Regions from separate parts of the Kitasatospora sp. NPDC087315 genome, predicted to be linked through region 3. Evidence: riboswitches for the same ligand, from Rfam matches in the RefSeq annotation. Region 3 holds a riboswitch; each other region holds the start of a gene.

Region 1 (7,448 bases), on a different contig from region 3:
GCCGCCGGGGTGGCCGGGACCGCCGGCGCCGCCGGCCGAGGAGTCGTGCGGGCCCCAGCCGCCGAGCGGCTGGCCCGCGCCGAAGGGGTGCTGCTGCGCGGGCGGGCCCGCCGGGGCGCCGTACGGGTCGTGGGCCGCGGCGGGCGGGGCACCGTACGGGTCGTGCGCCGCGGCGGCCGGGGCGCCCGTGGTGGCGTACGGGTTGACGGCGGGCGCGACGGGCGCCGTCGGCAGGGCCGGTGCCTCGGCGAGCGCCGGGGCGGGCGCGGCCGGCGGCCCCGCCGGGGCGGGCGGCACGACCGGCGGCGGGGCGTCGATGTACCCCGGGCCGGGGTGGCCGGCCTCGACCGGGGCGGGCGCGGACACGGGAGCGTCGGCAGCCGCGGCCGCGGCGGGTGCCTCGGCCGGCGCCGGGGCGCTGATCTTGCTGAACGCCAGCGTCGGCGTGGATCCGCCGGCCGCCGGAGCGGCGGGCGCGGCGGGCACCGCCGGTGCCACGTCGGTGGTGGTCCGGTCGGCGGGCGCCTGTGCGGGGGTGGCAGCGGCGGACGCGGACTGCTGCGCCGGACCGTCATGAGCGGGACCCACCACCCCCTGGCCGCCGGAGGGCTGTTCCCCCTGCGGCCCGGTGGACCCAACCTCGCGCTCGGTGCTCACGGACGACCTCCATAGCTGACAGGACCAAGAAGCATAGTTTTTCGCACACTCGATTCGATTGCCGTAAGGACCCTTCTGAAGAAGTCATAAGAATCCTTAGCCAGGTCCGACGGCCCCGTCCGGAAACCCGGCCGAACGCCCCCGAACCACCACCCCCACCGGCCGCTCGCCCACCGCCGCCGGATGTCCCTCGCGGCCGGGGCGCCCAGCGCCTGGCCTTGGCGTTCACCCCCGTGCCGGTTAGCCTGTCGCTCACAACTGACACGCGGGAGCTTGGACCTTCCCAGGCTGAGAGTGCGCTGGTCGACCGTACGCCACGACGTCCGTGGGCGGACCGTCGAGGGGGCGCTGACCGCCGGAACCTGTCCGGGTAATGCCGGCGTAGGGAGTATCGGCCATGCCGCCTGCTTCGCCATCCTCTTCTTCGGGCGCGCCCGCGTCCAAGGGTTTCTCCGAACCGTCCACGACCGTTCACTCCGACGCCGGTCCCCCCGTGCCCGGTTCCGCCGCCGTGCCCGGCTCCCCCACCGCGACCGGTGCCGCCGCGGCCACCGCCGTCCTGGACCGGCCGGACCGGTCCGAGCGGGTCGAGGCGCCGCTCGTCCTGGACACCGAGCCGCCGCGCACGCTCCGCTTCCGCGACCACTTCGCGCTCTGGATGAACCTCGGCGTCAGCCTGATCGGCTTCACCACCGCCGCCACCGTGCTGGGCGCGCGGGGCAGCGAGCTCTCCCTGGCCGCCGCCGTGACCGCGATCGCGGCCGGGACCGTGGTCGGCACCGCGATGCTCGGTGTGGCCGCCCTGATCGGGGCCCGTACCGGCGCACCGGCGATGGCGAACCTGCGCGGGCTGTTCGGGACGAAGCTCTCGTACGTGCCGACGGTGCTGAACATCGTCCAGTGCGTCGGCTGGGGCGTGTACGAGCTGCTGGTGATCGCGATGGGCGCGCAGACCGTCGTCCACACCGAGGGCTACCGCTGGGCCTTCGTCCTGCTGGCGGGCGCGCTGACCACCGCGCTGACCATCTGGCCGCTGGGCTCGATCGCGGTGCTGCGGCGGTTCGTCGCCGGGGCGGTCGCGGTCGCGATGGTGTACTTCACCGTCCAGCTGGGCCGGCACGGCGTGCCGGACCCGGGCGCGGGCAACTGGCACGGCTTCCTGAAGGCCACCGACGCGATGATCGCGGTGTCGATCTCCTTCGTGCCGCTGGCCGCCGACTACACCCGGCACTCGCGCACCCCGCGCGCCGCGTTCTGGGGCAGCTTCTCCGGCTACACCGTCGCCCAGGTCTGGTGCTACGTGCTGGGCCTGATCGCGCTGCTGCAGTCCGGCGGCGACCCGGACCGGATCTTCGACTCCTTCCTGGGCGTCTGGGCCGGCTGGGCGTTCCTGCTGGTGCTGGTCCTGCGCGAGACGGACCAGTCCTTCGCCAACGTGTACTCGACCGCGATGTCCGTCCACAACCTGCTGCCCAGGGTGGACCGCCGGGTGCTGACCGGCGGGACCGGGCTGCTGATCACGGTGCTGGCTCTGCAGATCACCGAGTTCACCGACTCCTACTACGCCTTCCTGGGCCTGATCGGCTCGGTGTTCGTGCCGATGTTCGCGGTGCTGGCGGTCGACTACTTCCTCGGCGCCGGCCGGCGCGGCTGGAACCTCTCCGCCGACGCGCCGTCCCGCCGGCTGATGCTGCTGCCGTGGGCGCTGGGCTTCGTCGTCTACCAGCTGATCGCGCCGACCGCGATCGCCGGCTGGTGGACGGACTTCTGGACCTCCGTCCAGGAGGCGCTGCACTTCACCCCGCAGGAGTGGACCTCGGCCTCGCTGTTCGGCTTCCTGGTGCCGGCCCTGGCCACCTGGGCGCTCACCCCGCTGACCCGCCGGGACGCGCGGGACTGATCCGCCCCCACGCGAAGACGGCCCCTCAGGTTGGGGCCGTCTTCGTTTTCGCGTCACTTCCGCCGCCTATCGTGGGACGTGTGACCAGCCCCGACCTCCCCCCGGCGGCGGCGCGCACCGCGCCGTCCGTCCAGGTGATCGCCCACCGCGGATCCTCGTACGCGCTGCCCGAGCACACGCTCGCCGCCTACCGGCGGGCGCTCACCGAGGGCGCCGACGCGGTCGAGTGCGATGTCCGGGTCACGGCCGACGGACATCTGGTCTGTGTGCACGACCGCAGGATCGGCCGGGTCTCGGACGGCCGCGGCACGGTGTCCGCGATGACGCTGGCCGAGCTGGAGGCGCACGACTTCGGCGCCTGGAAGACGGGCGCACCGAGCGCGGACCCGGAGCTGCGGGGCGTTCTGCGGCTGGAGAGCCTGCTGGAGCTGGTCGCGGACTGCGGACGCCCGGTGGACCTGGCGATCGAGACCAAGCACCCGGTCCGTTTCCGGGGCCGGGTGGAGGCCGAGCTCCTGCGGATGCTGGACCGGTTCAAGATCACCGGAGACCCCGCGGACGGCCGCCCGCAGGCCCGGATCATGAGCTTCTCCGCGCTGGCGCTCGCCCGGGTGGCCGCCACCGCGCCGCAGTACCCGAGGGTGTTCCTGTTCGAGCGCGGCCTGCCGCTGCGGGGCCGGCTGCGCCCGGGCGCGACGCTGCCGGGCGGGGCCGGGATCGCCGGGCCCGGCATCGAGCTGGTGCGGGCCAGGCCGCGGCTGGTGACGCGACTGCGCGAGCTGGGCCACCAGGTGCACGTCTGGACCGTGGACGAGCCGGCCGACGTGGAGCTGTGCCTGGAGCTCGGGGTGTCGGCGATCATCACCAACCGCCCGGCCGAGGTCCTCGCCCAGCTCGGCCGGTGAACCAAACCTGCTGCCGACAATTTTTGCCGGAAATTATGCGTTTTCACGACGGAGGGTGAGCACGGAATCACCTGCCGCCCACCCTGGGTCGCGCGGTTTGAAATGTCCGCGCGGGATCGCCCCGCAGTCGTTTCCGACGCATTACCAAGGGGCATCCATCCCTCGGCATACGCTGAAGGAGGTCCGGGGGTGGCGTTGATGGTGGCGCGTGAAGTGCCGACTTCATCGACCATGGCAGTGCCGCACGGCCCAGCGAGTGTCGGGGTCGCACGGCGCCGACTGCGTCGAGATCTGGGCGACCGGGAGATACCCGAACCGGTCATTGATGATGCTGTTCTGATCCTTTCCGAACTGCTGAGTAATGCCTGTCGCTATGCGCGGCCGCTCGGGCCATTGCCCGCGCTCGGCCGCAGCGCCCGGGCGGAGGTCGTGGACCAGGTGCTCGTCGGGGTCCCCACCGCGGGCCAGGGCGCCAGGACGGCCGCACACCCACAGCCGGACGGCGGCGACGGCGGGGTCCTGGTGCGCTGGCAGATGCACGCGGACGGGATCCTCACGCTGGAGGTCACCGACGGCGGGGCGCAGACCCGCCCGACGCCCGCCGGCCCGTCCCTGACCTCGCGCGGCGGCCGCGGCCTGAGCATCGTCGGCCAGCTGGCCAGCGACTGGGGTGTGCGCGACGCTCCCGGCGAAGTGACGGTGTGGGCGGCACTGCCCGCCCGGGCCCGCCACGCCCGACGGACCGGCGGTGATGCCCGCAGCGCCTGAGCGGGCCGGACCCGCCCGTCCGCGCGCCCCCGCGCCCCGTCCGCGCGCGCCGCCACCCACGCCCCGCCCCGGCGTGTGTCCACGCGCCGGGGGAACGTCAGTAGGCTGCCCGGAGCACAACACAACCGTCCCCGGGAGAGCCGCACCATGGGCAAGAAGGCCGCCAAGAAGGCGCCGCAGCGCAGCCAGTCCACCACCGCCGCCACGGGCGAGATCCCCGTGGTCGGGGCCCGCGAGAACTGCCCCTGCGGTTCCGGCCGCCGGTACAAGGCGTGTCACGGCCGGGATGCCTCGCACGCCGTGCAGGAGCTGGTGCACCGCCCGTTCGAGGGGCTGCCGGGCGAGGCCGACTGGGTCGCGCTGCGCGAGCTGGTGCCGGCCGCGACGGTGCCGCTGACGCTGGCCGCCGGGGTGGCCGAGGCCGCCAACGGCGAGGTCCCGTCGGTGACGCTGGCGACCGTCCTGCCGCTGGCCTGGCCCGCGCTGCGCCGCCCGGACGGCTCGATCCTGCTCGGCCTGCAGACCCAGTCCGCCTCCGGCGACCTGAGCCGCGACCTCGCGGACGCCCTGGAGCTGGCCCTGGCCACCGAGCCGGGCACCCCGGTACCCGCCCGCCGGACCGTCCCGGGCGGCCGCCGTCTGCAGGATCTGCTGGACCTCGACGCCGGGTTCACGCCGGCCGTGCACACCGGCTTCGAGTTCTGGCTGGAGGACGCCGAGGCCGCCACCGGCGAGGTGGCCGCCTCGCTGGAGCGCGCCAACGCCTCGGCGATCCCCACCGAGAAGCTCGGCAGCGTCGACTCCGCCTACTGGTGCGGCACTCCGGACAAGAACCACCTGCGCTGGGTGATGACGGTGCCGGAGGAGCAACTGCTGGACGCGCTGGCCCGGCTGACCGCCGCCGACCAGTCCTCGGTCGGCCCGGACACCCGCCTGGTCGGCTCGTTCCGCGCGCACGGGCTGACCGTCCCGGTCTGGGACCTGCCGGTGGCCATGACGGCGGCCGACTGCGAGAAGCCGGCCGCCGAGTTCGCCGAGCGGCTCGCCGCCACGCTGGCCGACAACACCCCGCTGACGGCCGAGGAGCGGCGCGCCCGGGCAAACCTGGTGAACCGTCAGGTCACCTTGAACTAAAGGCGACCAGGATCGGGTGATACGCGTCACATTACCCCTCGCCGACCGCAATTTCCGGGCGGGGAAGGGTCCTTGGAAATTGGCGCGGGCGCGGATCCTTGTTACTGTCTAAAGAGTCCGGTCGCTGGTGCATCCCCCGTCGCCAGCGACCGGATCTTTTGTTTTCCGGAACGGCCGCCCGCGTGCGGCCGGCGCACGGGACGGCGCACGAGCGGCTGGTCCGCCCGCACGATCCCGCCGTACACGATCACTCGCGCACGACCCCGCCGCACCCGGTCAGTACGCCGAGCGGCCGGTGTCCAGCCGGACCGTCGCCTCGACCAACTCCCCCAGCAGCGGACCGACCTGGGGCAGCCAGACCCCGCCGCCGGCCGCCGGCCGCGGCGGCAGCACCCAGCGCACCCGCCCGCCGGACCCGCCACCGGGCGGCAGCGGCAGGAACCCACCCGACCCGTGATAACGCAACGAGCCCGGCACCCATGGCAGTTGGGCGAGCATCTCGCCGAGCACGTCGAGCGAGTACGGGGCGACCAGCATCGCGTACCGGCCGGGCATCGCCAGCACCGGGCCGAGCGGCAGCCGCAGCGCGCCGAGGTAGGCGAGCGCCCTGGCACCGGCCGCCGCGGGCAGGCTGACCGCCGAGACCACCCCGCCGGTGGCGGCCAGCACCGGCGCGTCCGGGCTCTGCCGCTCCCACCACCAGCGCACCATCCGGGCGTCGGTGGTGGCCGCGAGCAGCGGCGGGTCGTGCGGGTGGGCACCGGGGACGGCGCAGCCCGGATCCCCGCAGGAGCACTGCCCGGCAGTCAGCAGCGCGCCCGGCACCACGGGCCAGCGATGGTCCACGGCGGCGGCCAGCGCGGCGGCCAGCCGGGCGGAACGGGCCGATGACCGGCCCCTCGGATTCTCACGCATGGCGCTCGTTCCTTTCCGTGACCGCTCGGTTCGCTCAAAGCCCGCCGGCGTACGTCGGGAAGCGCCGTGCGGGCCCCGCGAAGGCGCGATGCTGGCGGGGCCGGGCGGCAGGACGGACGAACGGCGTGACGGGCGTGAAGCACGGTGTGGAGCACGACCTGAAGGACCGCGGAATAGAACAGCCCTTGGAACGAGAATCCCGTACGCGACCGGATGGACGCCGCCCGGGGGCGGTTGGTTCCACCGTACGAGTGAGTGTCTTCCGGCCAGCCCGGCCGACGGACGGCGAAAGCATACGATCCGGACGGCCGCCGGAGCCGTCAGGACGGTTCTGCCCGTTCTCCCGGAGCTCCATGCCGTCCGAGGCCGACCGGCGCGCGTACGAACCGGACGCGCCCGCCGTACGGGCTCCGAAGCATGTGGAACCGGCCACCGCGTCGTCCTGGATCTGGACATGCCCCGAATGGCCTGTGTAGAAGTGGTGGCATTGCTGTCGATCAATGACGAGTAGTAGCGAATCGAGGCGAAACGCGCCCTTTGGCCGTCCTCGCTCCAATCGGCCGTACCTGGGGGTTCCGCATGACACGTACCACCGCGTCAGGAGTGGCGGCATGAACGAGTCCCACCCATCGTCGACTCCCTCCGAGCCGGGCGAGCCCGGCTGCGTCAGCGGGCTCTCGGTGCTCGACCCGCCGGGCCGCCACCGCCCGGTGCTCGGCCCCGCCGAGCAGCAGTGCCCCACACCCGAGAGCCGAACCGCACCCCCGACGGCGGTGCAGGACCGTTTGGCCGGACGGCTGTCCGATTTCACCAGCCTGCACGAGCACACCGAGCGGCTCGCCCGTGCCCGGGGCCTCGACGCCACCCTGACCGCCGTCCTGGAGTCCGTCGGCGCGCTGCTCGGCGCCCGGCGCGCGCTGCTGGTCACCGCCATGCCCGGCGGCGGGCCCAGCCAGCCGGTCGGCCTCGGCCTGGACCGCGCCAGCCTCGGCGCGCTGGAGACCGTGCCGCCCGAGCAGAGCCTGCTCGGGCGGCTGCTGCGCGAGCACGACCGGCCCGCCCGGGTGCGGTCCCACGACCTCGCCGGCGACCCCGCCATCGGCACCCGGCTGCGCGAGGTCGCCGTCCACCTCGGCCTCGGCGGTTGTTACGGCCTGCCGCTGGCCACC
Region 2 (7,448 bases), on a different contig from region 3:
CGCAGCGGCGCGCCCGGGCTGGTGGAGCAGCGGATCGAGGAGCTGATGCGCCAGGCGCTCGGCGCGCTGGAGGCGGCGCCGCTGGCGGACGAGCGGGCCCGCGAGGTGCTGCTGGCGCTGGCCGAGGCCGCCACCGTCCGCAAGTACTGACCGGTACCGGGGGTACGGCGGGCGGGTACGGGCGGACGGCGGCGGGCCCGGCGGGGTCAGGCCCGCAGCCGCCGGGACAGCTCGGCGGCGGCCGCCCGCGGGTCGTCCGCGCCGGTGATGGCGCGCACCACCACGATCCGGCGGGCGCCGGCCGCCAGCACCTGGTCCAGGTTGCCGAGGTCGATGCCGCCGATGGCGAACCACGGCCGGTCGGTGTCCCGCGCGGCCGCGTACGAGACCAGGCCGAGGCCCGGCGCGTGGCGGCCGGGCTTGGTCGGGGTCGGCCAGACCGGCCCGGTGCAGAAGTAGTCCACGCCGGGCTCGGCGATCGCCGCGTCCACCTCGGACTCGGCGTGGCAGGACCGTCCGATGATCACGTCCTCGCCGAGGATCGCCCGGGCGGCCGGCACCGGCAGGTCGTCCTGCCCGAGGTGCAGCACGTCGGGGCGGGCGGCGTGCGCGACGTCGGCGCGGTCGTTGACGGCCAGCAGCCTGCCGTGGCGGCGGCAGGCGTCGGCGAAGACCTCCAGGGCCGCCAGCTCCTGCCTGGCCTCCAGGCCCTTGTCCCGCAGCTGGACGATGTCCACCCCGCCGGCCAGCGCCTCGTCCAGGAACTCGGCGAGGTCGCCCTGCTCGCGGCGGGCGTCGGTGCACAGGTAGAGCCGGGCGTCGGCGAGCCGCCGGCGCGGGGTGTCCGCCGCCATCAGATCAGCATCGCCTGGGCGCGGCGCTTCACCTCGGTGCCGCGGTTCTCACACAGCGCCTGGATGGGGCTGCCGGGCAGCGACGGGTCCTCGGTGAAGAGCCACTCCAGGATCTCCATGTCGTTGTACCCGCAGTCGCGCAGGACGGTCAGGGTGCCCGACAGGTGCTTGACCAGGCCCTGGCCGTCGATGAACGCGGCAGGCACCTGCAGCGACTTGTTCGGGCCGCGCCGGACCGCGATCAGCCCGCCGCTGCGGACCAGGTCGCGGACCTCGGTGACCCGCACGCCCCACTGCTCCGAGATGTCGGGCAGGTACATCCACTCGGAAACGAGGGTTTCAATCTTGCTTTCGATCTCACTCACGCCACCAGACTGCCACCTCCACGGCCCGCCGCGCACCACTCACCACCCGCCGCACACCCGTCACAGGTCCGTCGAGCACCGGGGCGGCCGCCTGCGGGCCCCGCCGCGCTACCCGGCGAGCGCCGACTTCAGCGGCACCGCGGGGTCCGCCGCCAGGGCCGGGTCCAGCGCCGTACCGCGCTCGATCAGCCGGCGGCCCTGGGCGAGGTCGCGCGGACGGTCCACCGCGAGCAGGGCGCGCGGCACACCGTCGCGCAGCCAGAGCACCGACCAGGACGGCTCCCCGGGTGAACCGCGCCACAGCGGCTCGTCACCGGCCCCGTGCCGCCCGGCGTACTGGACCATGCGGCCGAACTGCTCCGACCAGAAGTACGGCACCGGATCGTAGGGCGCCTGCGCGCCGAGGACGGCGGCGGCCGCCGCCGCGCCGGACTGCAGCGCGTGGTCCCAGTGCTGGACGGCCAGCCGGACGCCGGAGCGCGCCGACGGATAGCTGACGCAGTCCCCCGCGGCGAAGACGCCGGGCAGGCTGGTGCGCAGCCGCTCGTCCACCAGGACGGCACCGGCCGCGTCCAGTTCGACGCCGGAGCCGGCCAGCCAGCCGGTGGCCGGCCGGGCGCCGATCCCGACCAGCACCTCGTCGGCCGGCAGGTGCGAGCCGTCCGCCAGCAGCACCGCGCCGGGCTCCACCGCCGCGACCCCGACGCCGCAGCGCAGGTCCACCCCGGCCTCGGCGTACCAGGCGGCCATCGCCCGGCCGATCCCGGCGGGCAGCGCGCCGGGGACGGGCGCCGGGCCCATCTCGACGACCGTGACCTCGCACCCCGCCGCCCGGGCGGCGGTGGACACCTCGGCGCCGATCCAGCCCGCGCCGACCAGCACCAGGCGCAGGCCCGGCCGGAGCAGGGCACGCAGCGCCAGCGCGTCGTCCAGGGTGTGCAGCAGGTGCGCGCGCTCGGCGCCGGGCAGGGCCCGCGGGGCGGCACCGGTGGCGATCACCAGCGTGCCGTACGGCAGATCGCCGGCGTCGGTGTGCAGCACCCCGGGGGTGAGGCCGGTGGCGCGGCGGCCGGTGAGCAGTTCGACGCCCAGGTCCGCGAAGTCGAGGTCGAGGGTGGTGGCATCGGCCTTGCCGAGCAGCACCTCCTTGGAGAGCGGCGGCCGGTCGTACGGCGCGTGGGGCTCCTCGCCGACCAGCACGATCCGCCCCTGCCAGCCGCCCTGCCGCAGCCCCGCGGCGCACTGCGCCCCGGCCAGCCCGGCCCCGACCACGACCACCTGATCCGTCCCGCTCAGCTCTGCCACGCCGTCACTGTACTCAGCGGCGGCCGTCCGTCCGGGCCCCACCCGGGCTCGGGTCCACCCCTCGTACGCGCCTTCGGCCGGGGCGGGACGCGGAGTTAAGGTGGTGGCACCAATTCACGGGAGCCCGGCGGACCGGGCTGAGAGGCGGGCTGACACGGCCTGCGACCGTCCGAACCTGATCCGGGTCATACCGGCGAAGGGAGAGCAGCGACTTTGACACGCTTGGCCAAGGGCGCGCATGCCGACGTCCTGGTGATCGGCGGGGGCATCATCGGCCTCGCCGTCGCCTGGCGCGCGGCCCGGCGCGGGCTGGGGAACATCGTGGTGATCGACCCGGCGCACGGCGGCGGCGCCGCCCGGGTCGCGGCCGGCATGCTCGCCCCCGTCACCGAACTCCAGTACGGCGAGGAGCCGTTGCTCCGCCTCGGGATGGCATCCAACGAGCGCTATGCCGCCTTCGCCGCCGAACTCACCGAGGCGAGCGGCGGCCAGGACACCGGCTACCGCCAGTGCGGCACCGTCGCCGTCGCCCTGGACTCCGACGACCGCGCGGAACTGCGTGAACTGCACGCCTTCCACCAGCGGCTCGGCCTGGACTCGCACTGGCTCACCGGCCGCGAGGCCCGCAGGCTCGAACCCATGCTCGCCCCCGGCGTCCGGGGCGGTCTGCACGTCACCGACGACCACCAGGTGGACGGCCGCCGGCTGGCCAGGGCGCTGGTCCTCGCCTGCGAGCGGGCCGGCGTCCTGCTGCACCGCGCCGAGGCCACCGAACTGCTGGTCGAGAACGACCGCGCGGTCGGCGCCCGGCTGGACACACTGGAGACCGTCACCGCCGACCGGATCGTGCTCGCCGCCGGTCCGCACAGCCACCGGCTGCCCGGCCTGCCCGAGGGCGTGCTCCCCGCGATCCGCCCGGTGAAGGGGCAGATCCTGCGGCTGCGGGTGCCCGAGCCGTACCGGCCGTTCCTCTCCCGCAACGTGCGCGCGGTGGTGCGCGGCCGGCACCTCTATCTGGTGCCCCGGGAGAACGGCGAGCTGGTGATCGGTGCCACCAGCGAGGAGCAGGGGTACGACACCACCGTCACCGCCGGCGGGGTGTACGAGCTGCTGCGCGACGCGCACGAGCTCGTCCCCGGCATCACCGAGCTGCCCCTGGTGGAGACCTCCGCCGGACTGCGCCCCGGCTCCCCGGACAACGCCCCGCTGATCGGTCCGACCGCCCTGCCCGGCCTCGTCGCCGCCACCGGCCACTACCGCAACGGCGTGCTGCTCACCCCGGTGACGGCCGATCTGGTCGCCGAGTACCTGGCCACCGGCGAGACGCCCGCCCTGGCGGCGCCGTTCACCCCCACCCGCTTCTCCCCCGCCCGCTCCACCACGAAGGCCCCCGCATGAGCGAGATCGCACTGACCGTCAACGGCGAGCCCCGGCAGGTGCCCGCCACCACCACCCTCGCCGAGGTGGTGGCCGCGCTGAGCGCCGCCAACTCCGGCGTCGCCGCCGCGCTCAACGAGACCGTGGTGCCGCGTGGTTCGTGGCCGCGGACCCGGCTCGCCGCGGGTGACCGGGTCGAGATCCTCACCGCCGTCCAGGGAGGCTGACCATGGCGGACGACCTGCTGGACATCGCCGGGACCACGTTCGGCTCCCGGCTGATCATGGGCACCGGTGGCGCGCCCAGCCTGGAGATCCTGGAGCAGGCGCTGCGGTTCTCCGGCACCGAGCTCACCACGGTGGCGATGCGCCGGGTCGACGCCACCACCCAGGGCTCCGTCCTGGACGTGCTGGTCCGCAACGGCATCCGGGTGCTGCCCAACACGGCCGGCTGCTTCACGGCCGGCGAGGCGGTGCTGACCGCCAGGCTGGCCCGCGAGGCGCTCGGCACCGACTGGGTGAAGCTGGAGGTCATCGCGGACGAGCGGACCCTGCTGCCCGATCCGATCGAGCTGCTGGACGCCGCCGAGACCCTGGTCGACGACGGCTTCACCGTGCTGCCCTACACCAACGACGACCCGGTGCTGGCACGGAAGCTGGAGGACGTCGGCTGCGCGGCGATCATGCCGCTGGGTTCCCCGATCGGCTCCGGCCTGGGCATCCGCAACCCGCACAACTTCCAGCTGATCGTGGAGAGCGCCCGGGTCCCGGTGATCCTGGACGCGGGTGCCGGCACCGCCTCGGACGTGGCGCTGGCGATGGAGCTGGGCTGCGCCGCGGTGATGCTGGCCTCGGCGGTGACCCGCGCCCAGGACCCGGTGCTGATGGCCGACGCGATGCGGCACGCCGCCGAGGCCGGCCGGCTGGCGTACCGGGCGGGCCGGATCCCGCGCCGCTTCCACGCCGAGGCCTCCTCGGCCATGGCCGGCCGGGCCGACCTGGACACCCGCGAGCACCCGGCGTTCTGACCCGGGCGCGCCGGGGCGTGTCACAAGCCGGGCACAGAGGCCCCGGGCGCGGTGTCGCCCGGGGTCCCGCCCCGGCCCGCGCCACTAGAATCACCGGGTGGACATGGCATTGCACGACCCGCTGATCGGTACCCTGCTCGACGGCCGGTACCGGGTCGAGCAGCGCATCGCGGCCGGCGGGATGTCCACCGTGTACCGGGGTACCGACACCAGGCTCGACCGGGTCGTGGCCCTCAAGGTGATGCACCCCTCGCTCGCCGGGGACGACGGCTTCACCGGCCGGTTCATCCGCGAGGCCAAGGCGGTGGCCCGGCTGGCGCACCCCAATGTGGTCAACGTCTTCGACCAGGGCGCGGACGGCGGCACCGTCTTCCTCGCGATGGAGTACGTGCCCGGCCGCACCCTGCGCGACCTGCTGCGCGACCGCGGCGCGCTCTCCATCCGGGCCGCCCTGGACATCCTGGAGCCGGTGCTGGCCGCGCTCGGCGCCGCCCACCGGGCCGGTCTGGTCCACCGGGACGTCAAGCCGGAGAACGTGCTGATCACCGACGACGGCCTGGTCAAGGTCGCCGACTTCGGCCTGGTCCGGGTGCTGAACACCGCCGACGGCGCGGCCACCTCCACCACCGCGACCGCCGGCACCGTCCTGGGCACCGTCTCCTACCTGGCCCCCGAGCAGATCCGCCCCGGCGCCGGGACCGACCAGCGGGTGGACGTCTACGCGGCCGGCATCCTGCTGTACGAGATGCTCACCGGCCACCGACCGCACACCGGCGAGAACCCCGTCCAGGTCATGTACCGCCACCTGCACGAGGACGTCCCCGCGCCGTCCCTGGCCGTCCCCGGGGTCGGCCCCGAGCTCGACGCCATAGTGGCCGGCGCCTGCGCGCGCGACCCGAAGGCCCGCCCGTACGACGCGGTCGAGCTGCTGGCCGCCCTCCAGCGGGTACGCCGCACGCTCACCCCGGCCCGGCTGGACGCCGAGCCGCCCGCCTCCACCCGGCCCAGCCCGCAGTACCCGACCAGCGAGCCGACCTCGGTGATCCGCCCCGCGGCCGGTCCCGCCGCCCCGGAGACCGAGCGCACCAGCGTGCTGGACGTCCCGCCGGAGCTGATGGACCAGTTGCTCACCGAGCCCCGCCCGTACGACGAGCCGGCGCCGGTGCGCACCCGGCGCCCGGGTCCGCTGCGCCGGCTGCCGCGCACCCCGCTGATCTGGGCCTCCGTGCTGGCGGTCCTGGCGCTGCTGGTCGGCGGCACCACGTACGCGCTCTCCGGGGCGCTGTACGGGACGGTGCCGAGCGTGCTCGGCAAGGACCGCGCGGAGGCGCAGCGCATCCTGGACGGCGTCGGCATGCACGGGCGCTTCACCGAGGTGTACAGCGAGACCGTCCCGGCCGGGCAGATCATCTCCTCCGATCCGGGGGTGGGGGCGCGGGCCCGCAAGAGCGACGCCGTCGCCGTCTCCGTCTCCCGGGGTCCCAAACGGATCGCCGTGCCGGACGTCACCGGGAAGTCCGCCGAGCAGGCCGCGGCCGCCCTCTCCGGCGTCCAGCTGGCCCGGGGCGGCGTGACCGAGACGTACGACGACACCGTGCCGGAGGGCTCGGTGATCAGCAGTTCACCGGCGGCCGGGCAGCGGCTGCCGGAGAACACCCCGGTCTCGCTGGTGGTGAGCAAGGGCATGGTGCCCGTTCCGGACGTGACCGGGATGTCCAAGGACGACGCCGCCAAGGCGCTCCAGGCCGCCGGGTTCGCCATGCAGAGCAGCGGCGTCAACCTGTTCGGCACCGGCAAGGTCTCCAGCCAGTCCCCCGCCGCCGGCGAGCGCCGCCCGCAGCACACGGTGGTGACGGTCAGCTTCCCGTTCCTCTAGAGGATGTCCGTCAGCGCAGCGGGCCGTCGCCCGGCTCCTCCTGGTGGGAGTAGCGCTGCTGCCGCCAGGGGTCGGCGAGGTTGTGGTAGCCGCGTTCCTCCCAGAAACCGCGGCGGTCGGCCCGCATGTACTCCACCGCCCTGACCCATTTGGGCCCCTTCCAGGCGTACAGCTGCGGGACGACCAGACGGACCGGGAAGCCGTGCTCGGCGGTGAGCGACTCGCCGTTGCGGTGGGTGGCGAAGACCGTCCGGGGGTCGGCGAAGTCGGCGAGCCGGAGGTTGGCGCTGTAGCCGTACTCGGCCCAGACCATGACATGGGTGACGCCGGGTGCCGGGGGCACCTCGTCGAGGACGACCGAGGCCGACACGCCCGTCCAGTCGCTGTCGAGCACCGAGAACTTGGTGACGCAGTGGAAGTCGGCCCGCACGGTGGTGCGCGGCAGCGCGTTGAAGCCGGCGAAGTCCCACCTGTGCTTCTCCGCCGAGGCGGTCGCCCCGAACACCTGGAAGTCCCAGGTCAGCGGCTTGAAACGGGGCACGGGTCCGTAGTGCAGGGCGGGCCAGCCGCGCTGCGGGCGCTGCCCGGGGGGGAGTCTCGGGTCAGACGGCGGGAGCTTTTCGTATTCGGACTGACCCATGAGT
Region 3 (7,448 bases):
GGGATGCGGCACCGGACGGCAGCCGGCCCCGAGGGGAGAGAAGGAACGGACATGGCTGAGTTCTGGAAGTCGCTGCCCTCCTGGGTGCGCAACATCGTCGTCCCGGTGCTGGTGCTGATCCTGGCCTGGAACATCGTGGGGTTCGTGTTCGGCGTCGTCGGCGCCCTGCTGAGCGTGGTCATCAAGCTGCTGGTGGTGGTCGGCATCGCCGCCGCCGTGGTGATCCTGGTGAAGAAGGCCACCAAGAGCTGACCCGTACGGACCCCGGACGCCCGTACCCCCTGCGTGGGGTGCGGGCGCCGGTCGTTCTGGTGGCGGCGGACAACCGACAACTAACAGATAACAGATAACAGATAACAGAAAACGAATGTTGAAAGTTGTCATCCGTTACCTGTCATCCGTCAGCTGTCGTCCGCCGACCGTCGGACCCGGGCCTCCGTCACCGCGCGGTCCTCGATCGGCACCTGCTGGACCGGCCCCGGTTTCGGCCCCGGCGCCGGAGCCGCTGGTTGTTCCGGACCGTGCATGGTGGTGAGCAGCTGCCGGGCGAGGCCGAGGCCGGTGCCGCCCATGGTGAGGGCCTTGGCGAACAGCTCGCCCACCCCGTCGGCGCCGTTCAGCAGGATCATGTGCTCGACATTGCCGAAGGACTCGGCGGCGGCCAGCACGATGTCCGGCCACTTCTCCGCCAACTCCTGTGCCACCACGGCCTCCTGGTTCTCCGAGAGGGCGGCGGCCCGGGCCCGGATGCCCTCGGCCTTGGCGAGCCCGATCGCCCGGGTCGCCTCCGCGTCCGCCAGACCGCGGGCCTCGGCGGAGGCGGCCTCCGCCTCCCCGGTGGCCCTGGTCGCCTCGGCGGCGGCGAGCCCGCGCAGCTTGGTGGCCTCCGCGGCGGCCGCGGCGGCGATCTTGACCTGGCCGGCCTCGGCCGCCGCCTTCAGCTCGGTCTCCTGGGCCTGAGCCTGGGCGGCGGAGATCCGGGCGTCGCGGTCGGCCTCGGCCCTGGTGCGGGTCTCGTACGCCTTGGCGTCGGCCGGCTTGCGGACATCGATCTGCAGCTGCTGCTCCTTGCGGCGGGCCTCCAGCTCGGCGACCTTGGTCTCCTGGACGACCACCTCCTGCCGGGCGGCGGCCTGGGCGAGCGGTCCGGCCTGTTCGGCGCGGGCGTTGGCGGTGTCCCGTTCGGCCTGGTAGGCGGACTGCTGGATCTGGCTGTTGCGGGTGGCCTCGGCCTTGCGCGCGGCGGCCTCCTGCTCCGCCTCGGTGGCCATCCGGTCGGCCTCGGCCTGGGCGATCCGGGCGTCCCGCTGGACGGCGGCGGCGTGCGGGATGGCGAGGTTCTTGATGTAGCCGGTGGGGTCGATGATCTCCTGGATCTGCAGGGTGTCGATGATCAGCCCGAGCTTCTCCATCTCCAGCCCGGAGGCGGCCCTGGTCTCCCCGGTGAGCCGCTCGCGGTCCCTGATCATGTCCTCGACGGTGAGCCCGCCGACGATCGAGCGCAGGTGGCCGGCGAAGACGTTGTGGACGCGCTGGCTGATCAGCTTCTGCTGGTCGAGAAAGCGCCGGGCGGCATTGGCGATGGAGACCTCGTCGTCGCCGACCTTGAAGATCACCACGCCTTTGACGTGGACCGGGATGCCCTGTGAGGTGACGCATTCGACGTTCAGCTCGGCCTCGTTGAGGTCCAGTGAGAGCCGGCGGACACCCTGGAGGCCCGGCGTGACGAAGGTCCCGCGGCCGGTGACGATCCGGAAGCCCAGACCGTCGCCGACCCCCTCGGTCCGGTGCCGGGAGCCGGAGATGATCAGAGCCTCGTTGGGCTCCGCCACCCGCCACATGAGTTTGAAGAGCGTGATCCCGAAGACCAGCGCGGCGACGACGGCCCCCGCGATGATGAGCACCATGGTTCAACTCCCCCTTCCGGCGCATGAGATGCGCCGGTTCGGATTGTCCGCTCAGGGCAACTCGAAGGAAAGGGAAGTGACGTGACGGGCTGTCACAAGCGTGTCACGGGAAGACCGGTGCCACATAGACGGTCCGGGGCGGGTGGTACTCGACCACCACCACCGGTGTGCCGACCGACAGCCGGTCGCCCGGTACGGCGAGGTAGGCCAGGAAGGCCTCCGTCCCCTGGCGCTCCCTGACGTGCACCATCACCTCGCCGACCAGACCGGCTCCGACCGGACCGGTGACCCGCCCTGTGCTTCCGACCACTACGGCCTCCCTCGTCGCCTGCCCGTGTGACTGCCAGTCTGCCGGGCCGGGCTCCCCCGGTGGGCCCGCCGGCCGAATCGCCGGGCACCGACCCCCTCTGGACCAGCCGCGATCGGCTCGCTACGGTGTTGGACGTCATGCGCGGGCAATACCGCCTGCGGACACGGGAGCTCGGAGCACCGGGCTGAGAGGGCGCTGACCGGGACGTCGCTGGACGTGCCGAACGCTGCGCCGACCGCAGGAACCTGACCGGGTAATGCCGGCGTAGGGAGTTGAAGGTCTGATGACCACTTTTGATGCACAGCCGCAGTCTGCCCAGAACGCCGCCGTCAGCAGCGCGGGCACCGGCTATCCGACCCCGGCCTGGCGCAAGGCCTACCGCGACGGGTCCCGCCCCGACCTGCGCGTTCCGTACCGCGAGGTCGTGCTCACCAACGAGAAGAGCGTCCCGCTCTACGACACCTCCGGGCCGTACACCGACCCGGCGTACGAGCCCGACGTACGGCGCGGCCTGCCCGCGCTGCGCGACGCGTGGATCCGCCAGCGCGGCGACGTCGAGGAGTACGACGGCCGCGAGGCCCGCCCCGAGGACGACGGGATCAAGCACACCTCGCCGCGCGGCGGAAACCTGAAGAACCTGGACGCCGTCTTCCCCGGCCGCCCGCGCCGCCCCCTGCGCGGCCGCGGCGACGCCGCAGTCACCCAGCTCGGCTACGCCAAGCGCGGCATCGTGACCCCGGAGATGGAGTTCGTCGCCCTGCGCGAGGGCCTGGCGCCGGAGTTCGTCCGCTCCGAGGTGGCGCGCGGCCGGGCCGTCATCCCGGTCAACGTGAACCACCCCGAGGTCGAGCCGGCCGCCATCGGCACCAACTTCCTGGTGAAGATCAACGCCAATATCGGCAACTCCGCCGTCACCTCCTCGATCGAGGAGGAGGTGGAGAAGATGACCTGGGCCACCCGCTGGGGCGCGGACACCGTGATGGACCTCTCCACCGGCCGCAACATCCACACCACCCGCGAGTGGATCCTGCGAAACTCCCCCGTGCCGATCGGCACCGTGCCGCTCTACCAGGCGCTGGAGAAGGTCGACGGCAAGGCCGAGGACCTCAGCTGGGACGTCTACCGCGACACCGTCGTCGAGCAGTGCGAGCAGGGCGTGGACTACATGACCGTCCACGCCGGAGTGCTGCTGCGGTACGTCCCGCTGACGGCCCGCCGCAAGACCGGCATCGTCTCGCGCGGCGGCTCGATCATGGCCGCCTGGTGTCTGGCGCACCACCGGGAGAACTTCCTCCACACCAACTTCGAGGAGCTCTGCGACATCCTCGCCCGCTACGACGTCACCTTCTCGCTCGGTGACGGCCTGCGGCCCGGTTCGATCGCCGACGCCAACGACGAGGCGCAGTTCGCCGAACTCCGGACGCTGGGCGAACTCGGCCGGATCGCCCGGGCCAAGGACGTCCAGGTGATGATCGAGGGCCCGGGCCACGTCCCGATGAACAAGATCAAGGAGAACATGGATCTCCAGCGGGAGATCTGCGACGAGGCGCCGTTCTACACCCTCGGCCCGCTGACCACCGATGTCGCCCCCGGCTACGACCACATCACCTCGGGCATCGGCGCCGCGATGATCGCCTGGTGGGGCACCGCGATGCTCTGCTACGTCACCCCCAAGGAGCACCTGGGCCTGCCCAACCGGGACGACGTGAAGACCGGCGTCATCACCTACAAGATCGCCGCCCACGCCGCCGACCTCGCCAAGGGCCACCCCGGCGCCCAGGCCTGGGACGACGCCCTCTCCGACGCCCGCTTCGAGTTCCGCTGGGAGGACCAGTTCAACCTGGCCCTCGACCCGGAGACGGCCCGCGCCTTCCACGACGAGACCCTCCCCGCGGAGCCCGCCAAGACGGCCCACTTCTGTTCCATGTGCGGCCCGAAGTTCTGCTCGATGAAGATCAGTCAAAAGATCCGGGCCGAGCACGGCGAGGGCTCCAGTGCCGTGGAGACCGAGTTCGACGCCGAGGCCCTGGCGGGCATGAAGGCCAAGTCCGAGGAGTTCGCCGCCCAGGGCAACCGGGTCTACCTGCCGCTGGCGGACTGACGTTGCCCCGCCGGCTGCGCTGCTCCGGGAAGCCGGGAGGCTTTCCCGGAGCAGCGCTTCGGCGTGCGGCTGCTCCAGGGAGGAAGGGTGGCCGGCGGGCTGGTGATCTGCTCTGATACTGATGCCGCCATGAATCAGCAGAGCAACAGTGAGCCCGATGTCGCTGGCTGGGCGGTGGAATGCCGTGAGTACACGCGAGGGGCGCTGACCACCATCGGTGAGCGCGAGGACCTGATGCAGACCGATCCGGGTACGGCCTCCCGCATCGTCGGAGACCAACTCGCCGAGTGGGCGACCTACCCGGAACTGTCCGAGGACGAGTGGGCCAGGGCGCACTCGCTGCTGATGTTGTTCGCCGCCGAGTTCCTGATCAGTGCGTACGGGGCCCGTTGGGACTGGCTGGTCGACGTGTCCTCTCCGCTCGGGGGTCGCTGGGTCGTCACCGGATTCACCCATCCGCTGGGACAGGAGACGGCGCCCGTCGATGTCGGGTGGCTCGCGCATGAGGCGAGGATCAACGGAACGTTCAGCCTCTCCCACGTGATCAACCGAGCGGTCGACCTGTCCATGATCAGGGTGTTCAGGTGATCACCGAGCCCGCGTGTTCCAGGGAAACCACGGCAACGCTCCAGGTGGTCACGAGCAGGGTGCCCCCGTTCAGCATCCGAAGGAGTCGGAGCACGTACTGGCTGCCACCGGCCCTGGCGGATCGATCGGCATTGCGGTCGGCTCGGCGGCTGCCATTGCCTTGGGAGGCTCACTCCTCATTTTTATGAGGCGGAGCGGACGAGCCGCACCCCGCCGACGGCACTAGCCCTGACAGAGGTGAACGCCCAGTCTGCCAGCGGGTCAACCTCCCGCCGGCAGACTGACGCGTCAGCTGACGGGCGCTGTTCCGCGAGGCCGTACCGGCCTTCCGGAACAGCGCCTTGTTGACTTGCGTTGACCTGCGTGAGTGCGGTCCAGCAGCTCACGGCAAGTCGGAACTCTGCGACGGCTCCACCGCCGTCACCTTCGGCCTCCCGCCCGCCGGACTGACGCGACGGAGGGTGCTCCGGTGACCGGTACGGCGTTCGGGTGGTGCGCCGCTCAGCGGAGGGTGGTCTCGATCAGGCCGGCGACCCGGTCGGCGGTGAGGATGCCGAGGAGGTAGCCGTCGTCGTCGATGACCGGCCAGACGGTCAGGTGCTTGATCCGCATCGCGACAGCGGCCGTGGAGAGGGTCATGGTCGGCCAGGCGAACGGGCCGCGCTGGTGCCTGGTGCTGCTGACCGGGGTGAGTTCGGTGTACCAGGGCGGGGCGAGGAACGGGTGGAGTCCCGTCCGGGTGACCAGGCCTTCGCAGCGGCCGTTGTGGTCACGGACGAGGAGGTAGGGGACGCCCGCGCTGCGGAGGATGTCGTCGGCCTGGTCGACGGTGCTGTCGTCGGGGATCTGGTACTCGAACGGTTCCATCGCGTCGGCGACTGTGAGGTCGTGGCGAAGGCCTGTCGGCTTCGTGGAGTGGATGGTCACGGTGTCACCGGTGCCTGACTCCGGTGCGGCGAGGGCGGCCGCCCGGAAGGGTCCTTCGTCCAGGACGAGGCCGGAGAAGGTGACCGGGATGCGGGGTGCCCTGGACATGTCCAGGCTACTCCGGGCCAGGTCGGCCCGGGGGCGGGCCGGCGCGGAGTACCGTGGGAGGCAACCGAGGACATGTCGCACACCGGTACCCACATTGGTGTCGCCCTGGGTCATGATCGGTCCTCTTTCTGGACCGGACGGGCGGCTCGTGATGATGCCGATTCCGCTTCCCACTCCTTCCGCCCCGGGGCCGTGGTCCGTCCCCGGTGTTCCCCTGCTGCCGCGGCTGGTGCTGGAGCCGACGATGTCCCGCAGCGGGATGTTCGACGGCGCGTGGTGGCCCCGCACGAAGGACGCCCGGGCCGAGCTGCCGGACCTGATCACCGCGCTCAGTGTCCATCTGGGCCCCATCCTCCGGGTCGGCCTGTCCACCTCGGCCTGGTACCACATCCCCCGGTCGGTCACCGTGGACGGTCAATCGGTCCGGATCGGCTGGTTCCCCGCCAGCGCCGAGACCATCAGCCTCACCCGGGGCTTCGAGGACCACTTCCTCCTCCTCGTGGTGCCACCCGGTACCGAGCCGGGTACGGCCGCCGCCGCCATGGCGGGGGCGTCGGCGCCGGGGAACCACTCCCCGGCGGCCGAGCTGCTCGGCCGGCCGGTTCGGTGGCTGAACACGGGTCAGTAGCACGTAGCTGGACGGGTGTTGGCCGCTCAGACGTCGTCGGGGCCGGTGAAGGCCGGCGGGGTGTAGCCGGGGCCGGTGAAGTCGGGGGTGGTGAAGGCGGCGGTACGCGGCTCGCGGCCTTCGGGGTCGGTGAGGCCGTCGGCGCCGGGGCTGGTGAAGCCGGGGCCGGAGTAGTGGCCGCTGGAGTAGCCGGGGCTGCTGAAGTCCGGGCTGCTGAAATCGGGCCGGGCGGATTCGGGCCGGGCAGGGTCCGCCGGAACCGGCCCGTCGGCGGGCGCCGGGGTGCCGGGCGGTGCTGCCGGGTCGGCGTGCAGACAGGCGTGCAGGTACGCCACCAGGGCGCGGTCGCGCAGCGCGCGCTGCCAGGCGCGCCGGGCGTCGGCGACCTCGGTCGCGAGCCCGGGGGCGGCGCCGGCGGGGGCCGTGGAGCCGTCCCGCAGCGCGGTGAGGACCAGTCCGACGATCCCGGCCGCCATCGCGACCAGGCCGGCCGCCAGTGCCAGCCAGCCGGCCGTCAGGACCGAACCGGCCAGCGCCAGACCGGGGTTGGCGGCGCGCAGCGTGTACCCGATGAGGAGCAGGACCAGGGCGGCGGCCCAGGCGAGGATCGGGGTGAGCACGGTCAGGACCGGGAACAGTCCGGCGCCGCCGTTCGCCGAGCGCAGCTGGCTGAACAGCCCCGGCGCGCCGGCCGTGCCGCCCTGGCCGGGCGGGGGTGTGTCGCGCAGGCTCTGCCGCAGCCGGGTGTAGTGCGCGTACTCGGTGGCGGCCGCGGCCGCGATGTCGTCGGCCTCGCGCAGGGCCTTGGTGCGCAGCTGCTCGGCGGTGAGGGCGCCGGGCCCGCGCAGGGCGGTGAGGATGGTGCCGTCGCGCAGTGCT

The links. Region 3 has a riboswitch for thiamine pyrophosphate ahead of thiC (phosphomethylpyrimidine synthase ThiC). Riboswitches for the same ligand answer to the same signal wherever they lie in the genome.
Region 1: linked by a shared signal. The riboswitch ahead of ACIO5D_RS21665 (purine-cytosine permease family protein) and the one ahead of thiC (phosphomethylpyrimidine synthase ThiC) in region 3 are both predicted to bind thiamine pyrophosphate.
Region 2: linked by a shared signal. The riboswitch ahead of thiO (glycine oxidase ThiO) and the one ahead of thiC (phosphomethylpyrimidine synthase ThiC) in region 3 are both predicted to bind thiamine pyrophosphate.

Annotation. Positions count from the first base shown of each region.
Region 1 covers NZ_JBIUYD010000014.1:197,754-205,201, reverse strand. The annotation lists gene ACIO5D_RS21670 (S1C family serine protease) at 1-657, opposite strand, end outside; TPP riboswitch at 913-1,062, shown strand; gene ACIO5D_RS21665 (purine-cytosine permease family protein) at 1,151-2,557, shown strand; gene ACIO5D_RS21660 (glycerophosphodiester phosphodiesterase family protein) at 2,638-3,462, shown strand; gene ACIO5D_RS21655 (ATP-binding protein) at 3,661-4,230, shown strand; gene ACIO5D_RS21650 (DUF5926 family protein) at 4,378-5,364, shown strand; gene ACIO5D_RS21645 (bifunctional DNA primase/polymerase) at 5,641-6,279, opposite strand; gene ACIO5D_RS21640 (PP2C family protein-serine/threonine phosphatase) at 6,891-7,448, shown strand, end outside.
Region 2 covers NZ_JBIUYD010000009.1:33,661-41,108, reverse strand. The annotation lists gene ACIO5D_RS14650 (polyprenyl synthetase family protein) at 1-150, shown strand, start outside; gene thiE (thiamine phosphate synthase) at 207-854, opposite strand; gene ACIO5D_RS14640 (Rv2175c family DNA-binding protein) at 854-1,219, opposite strand; gene ACIO5D_RS14635 (NAD(P)/FAD-dependent oxidoreductase) at 1,328-2,524, opposite strand; TPP riboswitch at 2,631-2,743, shown strand; gene thiO (glycine oxidase ThiO) at 2,738-3,922, shown strand; gene thiS (sulfur carrier protein ThiS) at 3,919-4,128, shown strand; gene ACIO5D_RS14620 (thiazole synthase) at 4,131-4,928, shown strand; gene pknB (Stk1 family PASTA domain-containing Ser/Thr kinase) at 5,032-6,804, shown strand; gene ACIO5D_RS14610 (molybdopterin-dependent oxidoreductase) at 6,815-7,444, opposite strand.
Region 3 covers NZ_JBIUYD010000015.1:193,529-200,976, reverse strand. The annotation lists gene ACIO5D_RS22770 (DUF5326 family protein) at 52-252, shown strand; gene ACIO5D_RS22765 (flotillin family protein) at 402-1,907, opposite strand; gene ACIO5D_RS22760 (hypothetical protein) at 2,011-2,217, opposite strand; TPP riboswitch at 2,371-2,505, shown strand; gene thiC (phosphomethylpyrimidine synthase ThiC) at 2,501-4,318, shown strand; gene ACIO5D_RS22750 (hypothetical protein) at 4,406-4,906, shown strand; gene ACIO5D_RS22745 (CBS domain-containing protein) at 5,408-5,941, opposite strand; gene ACIO5D_RS22740 (DUF5994 family protein) at 6,054-6,569, shown strand; gene ACIO5D_RS22735 (hypothetical protein) at 6,596-7,448, opposite strand, start outside.